One region of the Streptomyces siamensis genome, then DNA from elsewhere that is predicted to be linked to it. Evidence: riboswitches for the same ligand, from Rfam matches in the RefSeq annotation. Region 1 holds a riboswitch; the other holds the start of a gene.
What was found. A riboswitch is a leader RNA that binds a small molecule or an ion and turns the genes downstream of it on or off. The one in region 1 is predicted to bind guanidine.

Region 1 (7,853 bases):
TGGACGAGCCGCCCGGCCGCGAGCAGCGCGGCGGCCCAGGCCGCCTGGAAGAGGTAGGTGCGCGGCAGGTCGGCCGTGCCGAGCAGGACGTCCACGGGCGCCTGGATCAGCGACGACCAGGGCAGGGCGCGCACCACCTCGCCGAGGACACCCGGGAACACGTTCAGCGGCAGCAGCATCCCCGAACAGAAGATGCCCGCGATCCACGCGAGTTGGGCCACCCCGGCCCCGTCGAGGAGCCAGAACGCGCAGAGCGCCACCAGGAAGCGCAGGGCGAAGCTGACGACCACACCGAGCGCCACCGCCACCAGGAACGCGATCCAGGCCAGCGGGTCGGCGGGCAGCGCCAGGTCGAAGAAGAGCGCGCCGAACGCGAGCGGGACGACACCGCGGCCCAGCAGATGGAACAGGGCACGGCCCGCGTCCTGGGCCAGCCACCACAACTGGAGGTCGGCGGGCCGGTACAGGTCGATCGCGATGTCACCCGTACGGATTCTCTCGATCAGCTCGTCCTCGAAGCCGCCGCCCATCACCGCGACGACCATCAGCAGTGCCTGGCCCAGCCACACGTAACTGAGCGCCTGCGCCTGGTCGTAGCCGCCGAGATGCGGTCTGTCGTCCCACAACGCGATGAAGATGTACGCCAGGATCAGCCCGAAGACGGTGTTGGTGAACACCCCCGCCGCCGTGGCGGTCCGGTACGTGGCGTAGCGCCGGAACCCGCCGACCGCGACGGCGGCGTACAACCGCCCTGTGCCCACGAGGAGATCCTCTCTGGTGTGCCCGAGCCCGCCGGCAGCCGCGCCGAGGCCAAAGGTCCGGAGCCTAACCGCGGGGCCGAGACACCCGCCATGCATTTTCCGGGCGGGACGCGTGCCGGGAACCGGGAACGGAATGACGGGTGCGAAAGTCTTCAAGTGGGGGCGCACAAGGCGTACGAGGTCGTACGGCGACGTACGAAGCGAAACGGGAGTCCGGCGAACAGATGAGTGACGAGCCGCAGCACGGAGCGGGTCCGCAGGAAGGAGCACCGGGCGAGCCCGGCAAGAAGCAGAAGCGGGGGCGCACCGGCTGGCGCCGGCTCGTGCCGACCTGGCGGATGGTGTTCGGCACGTTCCTCGTCGCGATGCTGCTCCTGATCGGCTTCTTCGCGCTCGGCTACTACCTGGTGAAGATCCCGCCCGCGAACGCCGCGGCGACCAAGCAGAGCAACGTCTACCTGTACGCCGACGGCAGCCAGCTCGCCCGGGACGGCGAGGTCAACCGCGAGAACGTCTCACTCGCGAAGATCTCCAAGGACGCCCAGCACGCCACGCTCGCGGCCGAGGACCGGGACTTCTACAGCGAGTCGGCCGTCGACCCGCAGGCGATGCTCCGCGCCGCCTGGAACACCGCCACCGGCAAGGGCAGGCAGTCCGGCTCGACGATCACCCAGCAGTACGTGAAGAACTACTACCTGGGCCAGGAGCAGACCGTCACGCGGAAGGCGAAGGAGTTCTTCATCTCCATCAAGCTGGACCGGGAGAAGAGCAAGGACGACATCCTGGAGGGCTACCTCAACACCAGCTACTACGGCCGCAACGCTTACGGGATCCAGGCCGCCGCCCAGGCCTACTACGGCGTCGACGCGGACGAACTGACGGTCGGCCAGGGCGCCTACCTCGCCGCCCTCCTCAACGCGCCCAGCGAGTACGACGTGATCGCGCACCCCGAGAACAAGCCCGCCGCCCTCGCCCGCTGGAACTACGTCCTCGACGGCATGGTCGCCAAGAAGTGGCTCACCCCCGCGGAACGCACCGGCGTGAAGTTCCCCGCGCCCAAGCAGGCCAAGGGCTCGGCCGGCATGTCCGGCCAGCGCGGCTATCTCGTGCAGGCCGTCAAGGAGTACCTCACGAGCAACGAGATCATCGACGAGGACACCCTCGCCGCCGGCGGCTACCGGATCACCACCACACTGCAGAAGCCCAAGCAGGACGCCTTCGTGAAGGCCGTCGACGACCAGGTGATGGACAAGCTCGACAAGAAGAACCGCAAGACCGACACCTACGTCCGCGCGGGCGGCGTCGCCATCGACCCCGCCAACGGCAAGGTCGTCGCCATGTACGGCGGCATCGACTACACCAAGCAGTACGTGAACAACGCGACCCGCCGCGACTACCAGGTCGGCTCCACCTTCAAGCCGTTCGTGTTCACCTCCGCCGTCGAGAACCACTCGACGACCCGCGACGGCCGCATGATCAACCCGAACACCGTCTACGACGGCACCAACAAGCGCTCCGTACGGGGCTGGAGCGGCGCCGCCTACGCCCCCGAGAACGAGGACGGCTACTCGTACGGCGACATCACCGTGCGCACCGCCACGGACCGGTCCGTGAACTCGGTGTACGCGCAGATGGCCGTCGACGTCGGCCCGGACGAGGTCGAGAAGACGGCCGTGTCCCTCGGCGTCCCCTCGAACACCCCCGACCTGACCGCCTCCCCCTCCATCGCACTCGGCCCGGCCACCGCCAGCGTCCTCGACATGGCGGAGGCCTACGCCACCCTCGCCAACCACGGCAGGCGCGGCACGTACACGCTCGTCGAGAAGATCACCAAGGACGGCGCGGAGGTCGTGGACCTGCCGAGCCACGACACTCACCAGGCGGTGAGCCGCGAAGCGGCGGACACCACCACCTCCGTCCTGCGCAGCGTCGTCCAGGGCGGCACCGGCACGGCCGCACAGGCCGCGGGCCGCCCCGCGGCCGGCAAGACCGGCACCGCCGAGGAGGACCAGGCCGCCTGGTTCGCGGGCTACACCCCGGACCTCGCCACCGTGGTGTCCGTGATGGGCCAGGACCCCGACACCGGCGCTCACAAGCCGCTGTACGGCGCCCTCGGCGAGAACCGCATCAACGGCGGCGCCTACCCGGCCCGGATCTGGGCGCAGTTCACCCGGACCGCGCTCCGCGGCACCCCGGTGTCGGACTTCGACCTCCAGCTCCAGCCGGGCGCCGAGCAGACGCAGACCCCGACGACCGAACCCAGCACGCCGGACACCATCGGCGGCCAGGACGACGACGGCGGCACGTCGGACGGCCAGGACATCCAGGGCCAGGACCAGGGCCAGAGCCAAGGACAGGTCGAGGGCCGGACCGAGGGCGGGACGGAGGGCCAGGACCAGGGCCAGAGCCAGGGGCAGATCGAGGGCCAGACGGACGGCGGCACCACGGACGGCGGCACGATCGACGGCGGCACCACGGACGGCGGGACCACCGACGGCGGCACCACCGACGGGGGGACCACCGACGGCACCGGCACCGGAGGGGCGACGGACGGTGGCACGACCGACGGCGGCACGACCGGGACGATCGCCGGCACCAACCCCTTCGGCCGGGCCCCGCACCGCCGCTCCTAGTACCTCGGCCCGGCCGGTGACCGGGCCGGTCGATGGCCGGGTGGGTCAGCGGCCGGGCCGGAGGCCGGGCCGCCGACCGGACCCGTCAGTGGCCCGAGGTCGCCTTGAGACCCACCACGGCGACCAGCAGCAGACACACGAAGAAGATCCGGGCGGCGGTCACCGGCTCGCCGAGCACCACCATGCCGAGCACCGCCGCCCCGGCGGCGCCGATCCCGACCCAGACTCCGTAGGCGGTACCGATGGGCAAGGACCTCGCGGCGTACGAGAGAAGAAGCATGCTCGCGACGATCCCGGCACCCGTGGCCAGGCTCGGCCACAGCCGGGTGAAACCGTCGGTGTACTTCATGCCGATCGACCAGCCCACCTCCAGCAGACCGGCGACGACGAGCAGAACCCAGGCCATGACGGCACCTCCGAGAATCGGACGACAGGGGGTGCGTCGTCTTTGCGATCCCGGTACGGCGCGTCTCGTCGGGTTCCTCCACGGTAGCAAAACCCAGGCAAAAAGGGCTGGTGACCATGGTCACCAGCCCTTTCGGCAGACGTACGCCTACAAGTACAAGCCGGTCGAGTCCTCGGAGCCCTCGAAGCGGTCCGCGGCGACGGCGTGCAGATCCCGCTCGCGCATCAGCACGTAGGCAATCCCGCGCACCTCGACCTCGGCACGGTCCTCCGGGTCGTACAGAACGCGGTCGCCCGGCTCGACCGTCCGGACGTTCTGCCCGACGGCGACGACCTCGGCCCAGGCCAGACGGCGGCCGACCGCCGCCGTCGCGGGGATCAGGATGCCGCCGCCGGAGCGGCGCTCACCCTCCGCGGCGTCCTGCCGCACCAGCACACGGTCGTGCAGCATGCGGATGGGCAACTTGTCGTGATGGGTGCTGTGCTTATCCCGATTGGCGCTCACGACCCGAACCTACCTGCCCCGGCCGCTTCCGCACGCGAGTGGGTCGATCCTCGTCCCGCGGAAACCACCCGGCGGCCCCCGGGGCGGGCCGCGCCCGCCCCGCCCCCGGACCCCGGCGGATCAGCGCTTGCGGCGCCGGGAACCGACGGCGAGCAGCCCGACGACACCGACCACGACCAGGGCCACCGGCACGATGCGCTCCAGGCGGGGCGCGCCCTCCTCGGTGACCAGCTGGCCCTTCACATCGCTGACGACGCGATTGACGCCGACGTAGGCGCGGCCGAGCGTGTGGTCGATGTGCGAGGCGACCTTGGCCTTCGCGTCACCCACGATCGTCTTCGGGTGCACGCGCACGCCGATCTCGTCGAGGGTCTCGGCGAGCGTTTCGCGGCGGCGCTTGATGTCCGCCTCGATCTCCGCCGGAGTCCTGGTATCCGACGTTCTCGACGTATCCGACACCGCACTGCCTCCGTGGTCGTGTTCTGACTCCCTGCTTTCGACAGTCTGTCAGCTCGGGCAGCCGCGCACCCCTCGGCACCCCCATTACGCTCGTCACCCATAGGTCCGTAAACCATCTCCCGGCCACGTGAGGTACCGATGAGCGAGCGACTCCAGCCCGGCGACACCGCCCCCGACTTCAGCCTGCCCGACGCCGACGGCAACGAGGTCTCCCTCTCCGCCCACAAGGGCCGCAAGGTCATCGTGTACTTCTACCCGGCCGCCCTGACCCCCGGCTGCACCAAGCAGGCCTGCGACTTCACGGACAACCTCGACCTGCTGGCGGGCGCCGGATACGACGTCATCGGCGTCTCCCCCGACAAGCCCGAGAAGCTCGCCAAGTTCCGCGAGAAGGAGTCCCTGAAGGTCACCCTGGTCGGCGACCCCGACAAGACCGTCCTGGAGGCCTACGGCGCCTTCGGCGAGAAGAAGCTGTACGGCAAGACGGTCGTCGGCGTCATCCGCTCCACCGTGATCGTCGACGAGGAGGGCAAGGTCGAGCGGGCCCTGTACAACGTGAAGGCGACGGGCCACGTGGCGAAGATCATCAAGGACCTCGACATCTGAGCCCCCACCCCTCCCGCAGCGGCTCGCCCCGCCCCGTCGGCGCGAGCCGCTCCGCGTTTCCCGCGTGACGGGACGGGCGTGGGTTCGTTACTCCGTACGAGGGTGCGACATCCGAGCGAACGACGTGGGGACTGGACCCACTGCGAGACGAGCGGTCCCGTGCCCGACAGGCCGTACGGGAGCGGCACAGGGACGGGGGACGCATGACAGCACGAAGGACGTCCGAACGCTCGGACCTCTATCGCAGGGAGACGTTGGAACACGAGGTGGCCGCAGCGCGCAGCTGGGCGGACCTCATGCGGCGCCTCGGCCTGAAGCCGAGCGGGGGCCGTCGCCGGGTGCTCCAGGAAAGAGTGGCTCGATACGGCCTCGATACCGGCCACTTCGTCAAGAGCAGTCCATGGCGCACGTATCCGGACGCCGCTGTCGCCGAAGCCGCCGCATCGGCCGCCTCCTTGCGGGAGGTGGCCCTGAAGCTCGGAGCCGTCCCGGCCACGGGAACGCTCTCCCACCTCCGGCGCCGTATCGACGCGATGGGGATCGACATCGGTCACTTCCCCGGTATCGGGCGTCGGAATGTCGACCTGCCCCTCACCCGTGAAGAGCTGCGGACAGCGGCGGCCGAGGCCACCAGCGTGCGTGGCGTCGCCCGCGCTCTCGGGGTCCCCGACGACGGCCGGTCACGGGCGGCGCTGGGCCGCATGCTCGCCGAGCACCGCATCGACGTCAGTCACTTCACCCATCGGCGCGCGGCGATTCCCGTGGAGGCACTACGGAGCGTCGTGCCGCGCTGCACGAGTTTCGCCGATGTCATGCGCGCTCTCGGCATGGAGGTCGACGACACCAATCATCGGCGGGTGCGTCGGGCCGCCTCGCGCCTCGGACTCGACACCGGCCACTTCAAGCGCCGGACCTGGGCGCGACCTGAGCGACCGGCGCCCGCACCGACCGCCTGCCGCGTGCTGGTCGTCCTGCCGGAGCAGGCGGGACGCCCCAGAAGGGCCCAGCTCCATCGGGCGCTGGCCGAGGTCGGGGAGCCGTACGCGTGCGCGGAATGCGGCAACACCGGTGAATGGCGAGGCCGTCCGATCACCTTGCAGATCGACCACATCAATGGGGACTGGCGCGACAATCGCCGGGAGAACCTGCGGTATCTGTGCCCCAACTGCCATTCGCTGACGGCGACGTGGTGCCGGCAGAAGGCGAAAGTGGTCCCTCTCGCCAGCTGAGCCGCGGCCCTCGTACACTGAGTGCCGCCGGTCGGGCGTGATGACCGTTTTGAGCGGCCGTTGCTGAATGGTATAAGCGGAGGTTTTAGGTGCCTCTGGGCGTTTGCCCATGTGGGTTCGAATCCCATCGGCCGCACGCAGGAGAGGGCCGCCGGACCCGGCGGCCCTCTCGCATGCTCAGCCCAGCAATTCCCCCACCACCGGTACCAGGGCCCGGAACGCCTTGCCGCGGTGGCTGATGGCGTTCTTCTCGGCGGGGGAGAGTTCGGCGCAGGTGCGGGTCTCGCCGTCCGGCTGGAGGATCGGGTCGTAGCCGAAGCCGTTGGTGCCGGCGGGGGTGTGGCGGAGGATGCCACGGAGTTGTCCCTCGACGACGCGTTCGGTGCCGTCGGGCAGGGCGAGGGCCGCCGCGCAGGCGAAGTGGGCGGCGCGGTGGGGTGCGTCGATGTCGGAGAGCTGGGCCAGCAGCAGGTCGAGGTTGGCCTGGTCGTCGCCGTGGCGGCCCGCCCAGCGGGCGGAGAAGATGCCGGGTGCGCCGTTGAGGACGTCGACGCACAGGCCCGAGTCGTCGGCCACGGCGGGCAGGCCGGTGGCCTGGGCGAGGGCGTGGGCCTTGAGCAGGGCGTTCTCGGCGAAGGTGACGCCGGTTTCCTTGACGTCGGGGATGTCGGGGTAGGCGTCCGCGCCGACGAGTTCGTGGGGCAGGCCTGCGTCGGCGAGGATCGCCCGGAGTTCGGTGATCTTTCCGGCGTTGCGGGTGGCGAGGATCAGGCGGGTCATGGGTGTCAGTATCTCCGGTGCCGGTGGGCGGCATCTCCGGTACCGGTCAGCGGCATCTCCGGTGCCGGTGGGCGGCCCGGAGCCCGTGGCCTTTTCGCGTCGGGCCGGCCGGCGGTGTGTGGTGCGGGTGTGGCGGGCGGCCCGGCGCGAGGGGCGGGCGGGTGTTATGGCGTGCAGACCTTGGTGAGTTCGCCGGCGGCGTCGGTGACGGGGCTGACGTCGGGGGTGTTGTCGCCGTTCTTGATGGCGGTGCGGACGTTGCCGACGGCTTTGTCGAGGTCGTCGACGGCTTTGTTGATGTCGGCGTTGTCGGTCTTGTCGCCGATCTTGTCGAGGTTGTTCTCGATGGAGTTGAGGGATGCGTCGGTCTGTGTGGGGTCGTTCGCCGCGTTCTCGACGGCCTGTTGGAGGTCGGTGACGCTGTCGGCTATGGAGTCGGCGGTCTGGACGCAGTCCAGGGCCTTGTCGACCGCGT
Region 2 (7,853 bases), on a different contig from region 1:
GCATGAAGGACGTCGCCGCGCGCGCGGGTGTGTCCATCAAGACGGTGTCGAACGTGGTGCGGGGCGCCGCGAAGGTCGCCGAACCGACCCGGCTGCGCGTCGAGCGGGCGATCGCGGAACTGGACTACCGTCCTCACGCCTCCGCGCGCCACCTGCGTACCGGCCGCAGCGGCATCATCGCCCTGGCGTTCCCCGAACTCGTCGCCCCCTACTTCGCGGAACTCGCCGCCGAAGTCGTCGTGGCGGCCAAGGAACACGGCTACACGGTGCTCATCGAGGACACCGGAGGCGACCCCGACGAAGAACTGCGCATCGCCAGCGGACTCACCGACTCGCTGATCGACGGCGTCCTGCTCAGCCCCCTCAGGCTCGACCAGGCACGGCTGGCGGCCCTGGAGCAGACGGTGCCGCTCGTCCTGCTGGGCGAGCGCTCGTACGACATCGCCGCCGATCACGTCCTGATCGACAATGCCGCGGCGGCGCGCGAGGCCACCGAGCACCTGCTGGCACTCGGCCGTCGGCGGATCGCCGTGATCGGACATCAGACCGACCCGCCGTTCGCCACCTCCGCCCAGCGCATGCACGGCTACTTCACCGCCCTCCATGCGGCCGGCGTCCCCTACGACCCCCGCCTCGCGCCCCCGGTGCGCAGTTTCGGACGGGCCGAGGGGGCCGAGGCGATGAGCCGCCTGCTCGACCTGGACCACCGCCCGGACGCGGTCTTCTGCTTCTCCGACCTCCTCGCGTCGGGCGCACTGCGCGTGGCCCACGAGCGGCACGTCGAAGTCCCGCACGACATGGCCGTGGTCGGCTTCGACGATCTGGAGGAGTCCCGCTACGCGGTGCCCTCGCTCACCACCGTCTCACCGGACAAGCGGGAGATCGCCCGCATGGCCGTGGCGGCGCTGCTGGACCGGATGTCGGACGAACCGGCCACCCGTCCGACCACGCTGACGGCCGGTCACCGGCTGGTGGTCCGCGAGAGCAGCGCCGGACGTCCCTGCACGCCGGCGGGGCCGGGCACCGGCGACGCGTGACGCCGTTGCCGTCCGGTCAGACCCCCGAGTCCGGTGCCGTCGGCCTGCGCCGATCGCGCCGCGGGTCGCGGAGCGGAGCGGGGCGGGTGTTAGCTTCGGGCGCATGGACGACAGCGTGTACGTGGGCAACGCCGGCAAGGACGCGGCACTGGACCGGGGCTGGCTGCTCGGGCATTTCAAGGAGCCCGGCGATCCCCGCCGGAGCGAGGCCGTGGAGATCAAATGGGGCGTCCACCCACGCGGCGAGCGGCGCGAGCAGTGGGTGCGGGGAGAGACACGCACGGCTCTCCAGGTCCTCGTCAGCGGCCGCTTCCGCGTCGAGCTGCCCGGTCGCAGCGTCGTGCTGGCGGAGCAGGGCGACTACGTCGTGTGGGGCCGGGGAGTGGATCATTCCTGGGTCGCCGAGGAGGAGTCGGTGGTGCTGACCGTGCGATGGCCCTCCGTCCCCGGATACGCCGTGCCGCAGGAGGACGGCGGGGAGTCGGGGCCGGAGGGGGTAGGTCCGTGATCGCGGTGTGGCCGGGCGTGCGTGGGTGACTGTGGTGTGGCCGGTCGTGCGTGCGTGACTGTGGTGTGGCCGGTCGTGCGTGCGTGACTGTGGTGTGGCGGGGCGTAGGTGCGTGACGGTGGCGCGGCCGTCCGCTGTGCCCGCGCCCGACCGCTCCTGGGCCGGTCACCGATCCCGCGCGCGCGTGCCGGTCGTCTGCCGGTCGTCGCCCCCGTAGGAAATCGCGCCGGTGCCGGTCACCGCGCGCATGCGGGACTTGGCGGACCGTGTTAGTTTCCGGGCGGCGGCGCGCCAGTGCCTGCCCCGGACGAGAAGTGCGCCGTACCCGGTCCGCAAAGACGACGCACGAGGGGAGGCGTCGTGGACGCAGACAAGCGCTCGTCCGGCCCGGCACCCGCGGTGCACGGGTCCCGCCCGCTGGACGTCCGGTGGGACCACGGATCACCGTCGGCGAAGCACAACACGGATGCCGACATCCAGGTCCATGCGTACGACGAGGACACCTTCATCCTCCGGCAGAACATGGCGATCGACTACGAGGCGCCGTTCATGTTCCTGCTCTTCGGACGCGAGCGGGCGGTGCTGCTGGACACCGGGGCCACCGCGTCCGCCGAGTACTTCCCGCTGCGGCGCGTCGTCGACGGTCTGATCGCCGACCGGCTCCGCCGGCACCCGCACGACGGGTACGGGCTGCTCGTACTGCACACCCATCCGCACGGCGACCACATCGCCGCGGACGCGCAGTTCACGGACCGCCCGGACACCCAGGTCGTGGGAGCCCGACTCGACACCGCATGGGACTACTTCGGGTTCCGCGAGGATCCCGACCGGGTGGCACGGATCGACCTCGGGGACCGTGTGCTGGAGTGCTTCTCCACGCCTGGGCACCACGAGGCGGCGGTCACCTACTTCGACCCCTGGACGGGATTCCTGCTCACCGGCGACACGGTCTACCCCGGCCGGCTGTACGTGGCGGACTGGCCGGCCTTCACGCGGACCGTCGACCGCCTGATCGAGTTCGCGGACAGCCGTCCGGTGACCCATGTGCTCGGGTGCCACATCGAGATGACGCGTGAGCCCGGCGTGGACTACCCGATCCGGACCACCTACCAGCCCGACGAGCCGCCGTTGGAGATGGCCCCGGGCCGGCTCCGCGACATCCGGGCGGCGATCGACGAGATCGGTGACCGGCCCGGCCGGCACCCGTTCCCCGCCTTCGTCATCTGCCGCGACGCCTGAGTGCTCGTCATGCCTCGCGACGCGGTCATGGGTGTGGACATCGGTACGTCGAGCAGCAAAGGCGTCCTCGTCGGCCTCGACGGTGCCCCGATCCGTTCCGCCGTCCGGGAGCACACCCCCACGAGACCCGGTCCCGGCCGTTTCGAGATGGACCCCTCGGTGTGGTGGCGCGAGTTCACCGAACTCGCCCGGGAGCTGACCGCACCCGGAGACACCGGCGTCGTCGCCGTCGGGGTCAGCGGCATGGGGCCCTGTGTCCTGCTGACCGACGAGCACGACGCCCCGCTGCGCCCCGCCGTGCTCTACGGAGTGGACACGCGTTCCGTGCGCCAGATCCGGCGCATCGAGGAACGGCTCGGCGCGGAGGAGATCATCCGCCGCGGCGGATCCGCCCTTTCCACCCAGGCGGCGGGGCCGAAGATCGCCTGGATCGCCGACGAGGAGCCCGAGCTCTACGCCCGGGCCCGGCGCCTGTACATGCCGAGCTCCTGGCTGGTCGGGAACCTCACGGGGAACTACGTCCTCGACCACCACTCGGCGAGCCAGTGCACCCCGCTCTACGACACCCTCGCCTGCGAGTGGTACGCCCCCTGGGCCGCCGAAGTGGCACCAGGCATCGAGCTCCCGCCGCTGCGCTGGCCAGGCGAGGCGGCCGGCACGCTCACCGCCCGGGCCGCCCGGGAGACCGGACTGCCCGCCGGCATCCCCGTCACCACCGGCACCATCGACGCCTGGGCCGAGGCGCTGAGCGTGGGCGCGCAGAACACCGGCGATCTGATGCTCATGTACGGCACCACCATGTTTCTCATCCACACGGTGCCCGAGCCGCTCACCAGTCCGTCCCTGTGGGGCACGGTCGGCGCGCTCCCGGGCACCCGCAACCTGGCAGGCGGCATGGCCACCTCCGGCGCCGTCACCAACTGGCTGCGCGACCTGTTCACCGGCACCGATCACACCGAACTCACCCGTCTGGCGGCCGAGTCGGGCCCCGGCGCCAACGGCCTGCTGATGCTCCCGTACTTCTCCGGCGAGCGCACCCCGGTCATGGACCCGGACGCCCGCGGAGTGATCGCCGGACTCACCCTGTCCCACACCCGCGGCGACCTCTACCGGGCAGCCCTGGAGGCCACCGGATTCGGTGTCCGCCACAACATCGAGGTCATCGAGGCGGCCGGCGGGGACATCCGACGCGTGGTCGCGGTCGGGGGCGGCACCCAGGGCTCCCTGTGGACGCAGATCGTCTCCGACATCACCGGCCGTCCGCAGGAGGTGCGGACCACGACCATCGGCGCCGGCTACGGCGACGCGCTGCTCGCAGCACAGCTCGTCGCGGACGTCACCGTCGAGGACTGGAACCCGGTGCGCGAGGTGGTGACGCCCGACGCGCAGAACACCGGGCGCTACGAGGAGTTGTACGCCCTCTACCGGCGTCTGTACCCGCAGACCTCGTCGACGGTCCATGCCCTGGCGGCACTTCAGGAGCGCTGACGGCCCCCGCCCTCCGTCCCTCCCGCCGTCGGCGACCCCGCCGCGCTCCGTCACACCTGGCGGTGCACGACCCTCACGACGCGCCGTCACACCTGCGGGTGGAAAGCGCCGTGACACGTCCAGAACCACCGCGTGACGCAGTACCGGATCAACAGCCCGTCCCCATGCGCGTGTTCTCGGTCCGCCTCGTGCGCCGGATGCGCGCACAGTATGAACACAACTCCCTCCTCGATGGTGTGCGGGCCGGTGCGCTCCTAGCATCGCCACGCTCGGCGCGACGGCGCGCCACCGAGTTGAGGAGCGTCGCCTTGCGCAGCTCACGTCGAAACCAGCCCCCGCCACCCCGGACGCGGCACCGCATGGCACTGGCCATGGGTGTCGCGGGCCTGCTCGCCGGAGTGGTGAGCGGCACCGGCCCGGCGCAGGCCGCGCCGTCGGGTCCCGGGATCACCACCTGCCCGGCAGGCGTCGGCGACGAGGCGACCTGCTACACGGGCCGGGACTCCGACGGCGCGTACTACGCGATCGCCGTCCCCAAGCAATGGAACGGTTCGCTGGTCGTCCACGCGCACGGCGGGCCCGACCTGGGCGACGAGTCCGATCCCCAGCGCAGCGTCGGCGACCTGGACCGCTGGGCGGTGATGGTCGACGAAGGGTACGCCTGGGCGGGCTCGTCCTACCGCAGGGGCGGCTACGGAACCAGGATGGCGGCGGCCGACACGGAGCACCTGCGCCGCCTGTTCGTGGACGAGTTCGGCAGGCCGGAGCGGACCTATGTCCACGGACAGTCCTGGGGCGGCGACGTCGCGGCCAAGGTCGTCGAGGAGTACGGCAAGAAGGGCGGCCCCTACGACGGGGCCCTGCTCACCAGCGGCGTCCTGGCCGGCGGTTCCCGGGGATACGACTACCGGGTCGATCTGCGCGTGGTCTACCAGTACTACTGCCGGAACCTGCCGCGCCCCGACGAGCCGCAGTACCCGCTGTGGCAGGGCCTGCGTCCCGCCTCCACGCTCACGACGGCGGGACTGCGTGCGCGTCTGCAGGAGTGCACGGGATACGCGTCCGCTCCCCAGGACCGCACCGCGCTCCAGCAGCGCAACCTCGACGACATCCTCGCGGTGACGCGCATCCCCGAGCGGACGCTGGAGTCGCACCTGCGCTTCTCCGTGTTCACCTTCCGCGACATCGTGCACAACCGGCTCGGCGACCGGAATCCCTTCGACAACGCGCGCGTGCGGTATTCCGGTTCGCACGACGACGAAGCGCTGAACAAGGGTGTCGAGCGTTTCTCCGCGGACCCCGCCGCCCGCCGCGATCTGTCCTACGACAGCGACCTGACCGGGCGGATCTCCCTGCCGGTGCTCACGATGCACGCCATCGACGACCCCACCGCGTTCGTCGAGCACGAGGCCGCCTACCGTGCGAGCGTCGAGGGCGCGCACCGCGGGAAGCACCTCGTGCAGACCTTCACCGAGGAGAGCGAACACAGCGAGCTCAGCGACTCGGAGTACGCCAACTCGATCTCCGCGCTCGACGCCTGGGTGCGGACGGGGAAGAAGCCGACACCGCGGTCCGTCACCTCGTCGTGTGCCCGGTTCGACCGCGCCTACGGCACCGGGTGCTTCTACGCCCCGGACTTCCGCCCCGCTCCGTACGCGTCCCGGGTCCGGCCGCGGCCGGGCGGGCTGTCGTGGCCGGCCATGACCGTCGCGCAGGAGAGGTCCTGGAGCCGTATCGACGGGGTGGGCATCGCCCCTTGACCGCCGGCCCGCCCGGCACTCATTGTCGTGATCCTGCCTGGCACCGCGTGCCGTGACTCAGGGCCACCCCGCGCACACGTCGAGGCAGTCGGCTGTCCTCGCTGATCGTGTCCCGGTCAGGCCTGCGGCCCGGCCGCAGGCCTCCGGTTGCGGGTTGTCCGCGCAGTTGTTTGAGTGGAATTTGGTCTATGGACACCTCAACCGCGACAGCAGCTGCCGCCACGGGCGGCGCCGGCCGGATGACAGGCGGCCCCAGCAGAGCGGCGGCAGCGGGCAACACAGGTCGCGATGCCCGCGAGGGAGGGACTGACGGTGGCTCACCATCACAAGTCCAACAAACAAGTCGAAGGCGACCCGGACACGGGCCATGGGCGGGGCCTGCCGCTGCGCCCCGACGACGACGAGCTGGAGCGACGGACGGAAATGGACCGGGCGGAACTCCGCGCCCAGCAGGCTGAGGAAGTCTGACGAGCAGGCTGATGAGGTTCCGGCCGCGCGAACGCGCCGTCGGACCTCTGATCCCCGGCCGAAGCGAAGGAGGTGTTCCCATGTCCTCGAAGCGACGCCGTAAGAAGAAGGGACGGCGCAAGCACGCGGCGAACCACGGGCGTCGGCCTCAGTGCTGACGGGCGCGGCGCGGCGGTGCTGCGCCGAGCTTTCCCGCGGTGGGCCCAGGTGCCGATTCCCCCGGGGCATGTCCATTCCCCCCGGGGGTGTGCCGTGCCCGGGTCGCCTGGGTGTGCCTTTCGGGGCCTTCCGGGTGTCGTCCCTCGTCGTCGCCCCCTGCAGGGCGGCCGGGCGGTACGCGATCTAGAACCCGAGGTCGCTCAGCCCCGGGTGGTCGTCGGGGCGGCGCCCCAGCGGCCAGTGGTACCTGCGCTCCTCCTCCGTGATGGGGAGGTCGTTGATGCATGCCAGACGTACCCGCATCAGGCCTTCGTCGTCGAACTCCCAGTTCTCGTTCCCGTAGGAGCGGAACCAGTTGCCCGAGTCGTCGTGGCACTCGTAGGCGAACCGCACCGCGATCCGGTTCTCGGTGAACGCCCACAGCTCCTTGATCAGCCGGTAGTCCTGCTCCCTGGTCCACTTGCGGGTGAGGAAGGCGACGATCTCCGCCCGTCCCTCGACGAACTCGGCACGATTGCGCCAGCGGCTGTCGACCGTGTAGGCGAGCGAGACCTGTTCGGGGTTCCGGGTGTTCCATGCGTCCTCGGCGAGGCGCACCTTGGTGATCGCGCTCTCCCGGGTGAACGGGGGCACCGGAGGCTTTGCGGCCATGATGTCTCCCAGAGCCGGTGCGGTGGAGGACGGTTCCGTTGCGGTCAGGTGTGTTCACGGTTCATTCGATACCTGCGTCATGGTGATCGCAACAGCGGCCGCCGGGCCGGAGCGGCACGGCCACCGGCCTGGTCGGGCGGCGTGTCCACGGCCCGGGTGCCGTCCGGCGTCCCCGTCCCGGCGGCTTCATGTCCGCGGCCGGGACGGGGAGATGGCCCCTGCGAGGGCCGGGGTCAGGAGGCCGGGACCTCGTCCACGAAGGCCGTCCCGGCGCTGCGGTAGGCGGCCACCTTGGCGGCAACCTGCGCCGGGGTGAGGACCTGGTCCTTGACGTGCAGGACGTAGTCGACCTGCTCGTCGTAGGCGCGAGCCGTGGTGGAGGTCTGGCCGTTGAGGTCGATCAGCCACTGGTTGAAGTTGATCGACATCGGCCGCTCGGGCAGGTACTGGGCGTCGTGGGTGCCGAAGAGCTGACCGTCGATGTAGTACTTGATGCTGCTGCTGTCGATGGTGACGATCAGGTCGTGCCAGCCGGCGTAGCTC

Region 2: it holds a riboswitch for guanidine, as region 1 does, so the genes downstream of both, ABEB03_RS10865 (MBL fold metallo-hydrolase) here and ABEB03_RS03490 (DMT family transporter) in region 1, are expected to answer to the same signal.

The regions. Positions count from the first base shown of each region.
Region 1 covers NZ_BAABKB010000002.1:155,213-163,065, reverse strand. The annotation lists gene ABEB03_RS03500 (ABC transporter permease) at 1-761, opposite strand, end outside; gene ABEB03_RS03495 (transglycosylase domain-containing protein) at 986-3,394, shown strand; gene ABEB03_RS03490 (DMT family transporter) at 3,480-3,800, opposite strand; guanidine-III (ykkC-III) riboswitch at 3,831-3,896, opposite strand; gene ABEB03_RS03485 (GroES family chaperonin) at 3,948-4,250, opposite strand; gene ABEB03_RS03480 (DUF3618 domain-containing protein) at 4,425-4,763, opposite strand; gene bcp (thioredoxin-dependent thiol peroxidase) at 4,902-5,369, shown strand; gene ABEB03_RS03470 (HNH endonuclease signature motif containing protein) at 5,573-6,598, shown strand; tRNA gene ABEB03_RS03465 (tRNA-Leu) at 6,652-6,734, shown strand; gene rdgB (RdgB/HAM1 family non-canonical purine NTP pyrophosphatase) at 6,776-7,378, opposite strand; gene ABEB03_RS03455 (hypothetical protein) at 7,543-7,853, opposite strand, start outside.
Region 2 covers NZ_BAABKB010000004.1:177,121-184,973, reverse strand. The annotation lists gene ABEB03_RS10875 (LacI family DNA-binding transcriptional regulator) at 1-1,037, shown strand, start outside; gene ABEB03_RS10870 (cupin domain-containing protein) at 1,141-1,545, shown strand; guanidine-III (ykkC-III) riboswitch at 1,826-1,893, shown strand; gene ABEB03_RS10865 (MBL fold metallo-hydrolase) at 1,906-2,784, shown strand; gene ABEB03_RS10860 (FGGY-family carbohydrate kinase) at 2,794-4,272, shown strand; gene ABEB03_RS10855 (hypothetical protein) at 4,632-6,032, shown strand; gene ABEB03_RS10850 (hypothetical protein) at 6,345-6,500, shown strand; gene ABEB03_RS10845 (nuclear transport factor 2 family protein) at 6,843-7,310, opposite strand; gene ABEB03_RS10840 (cellulose binding domain-containing protein) at 7,544-7,853, opposite strand, start outside.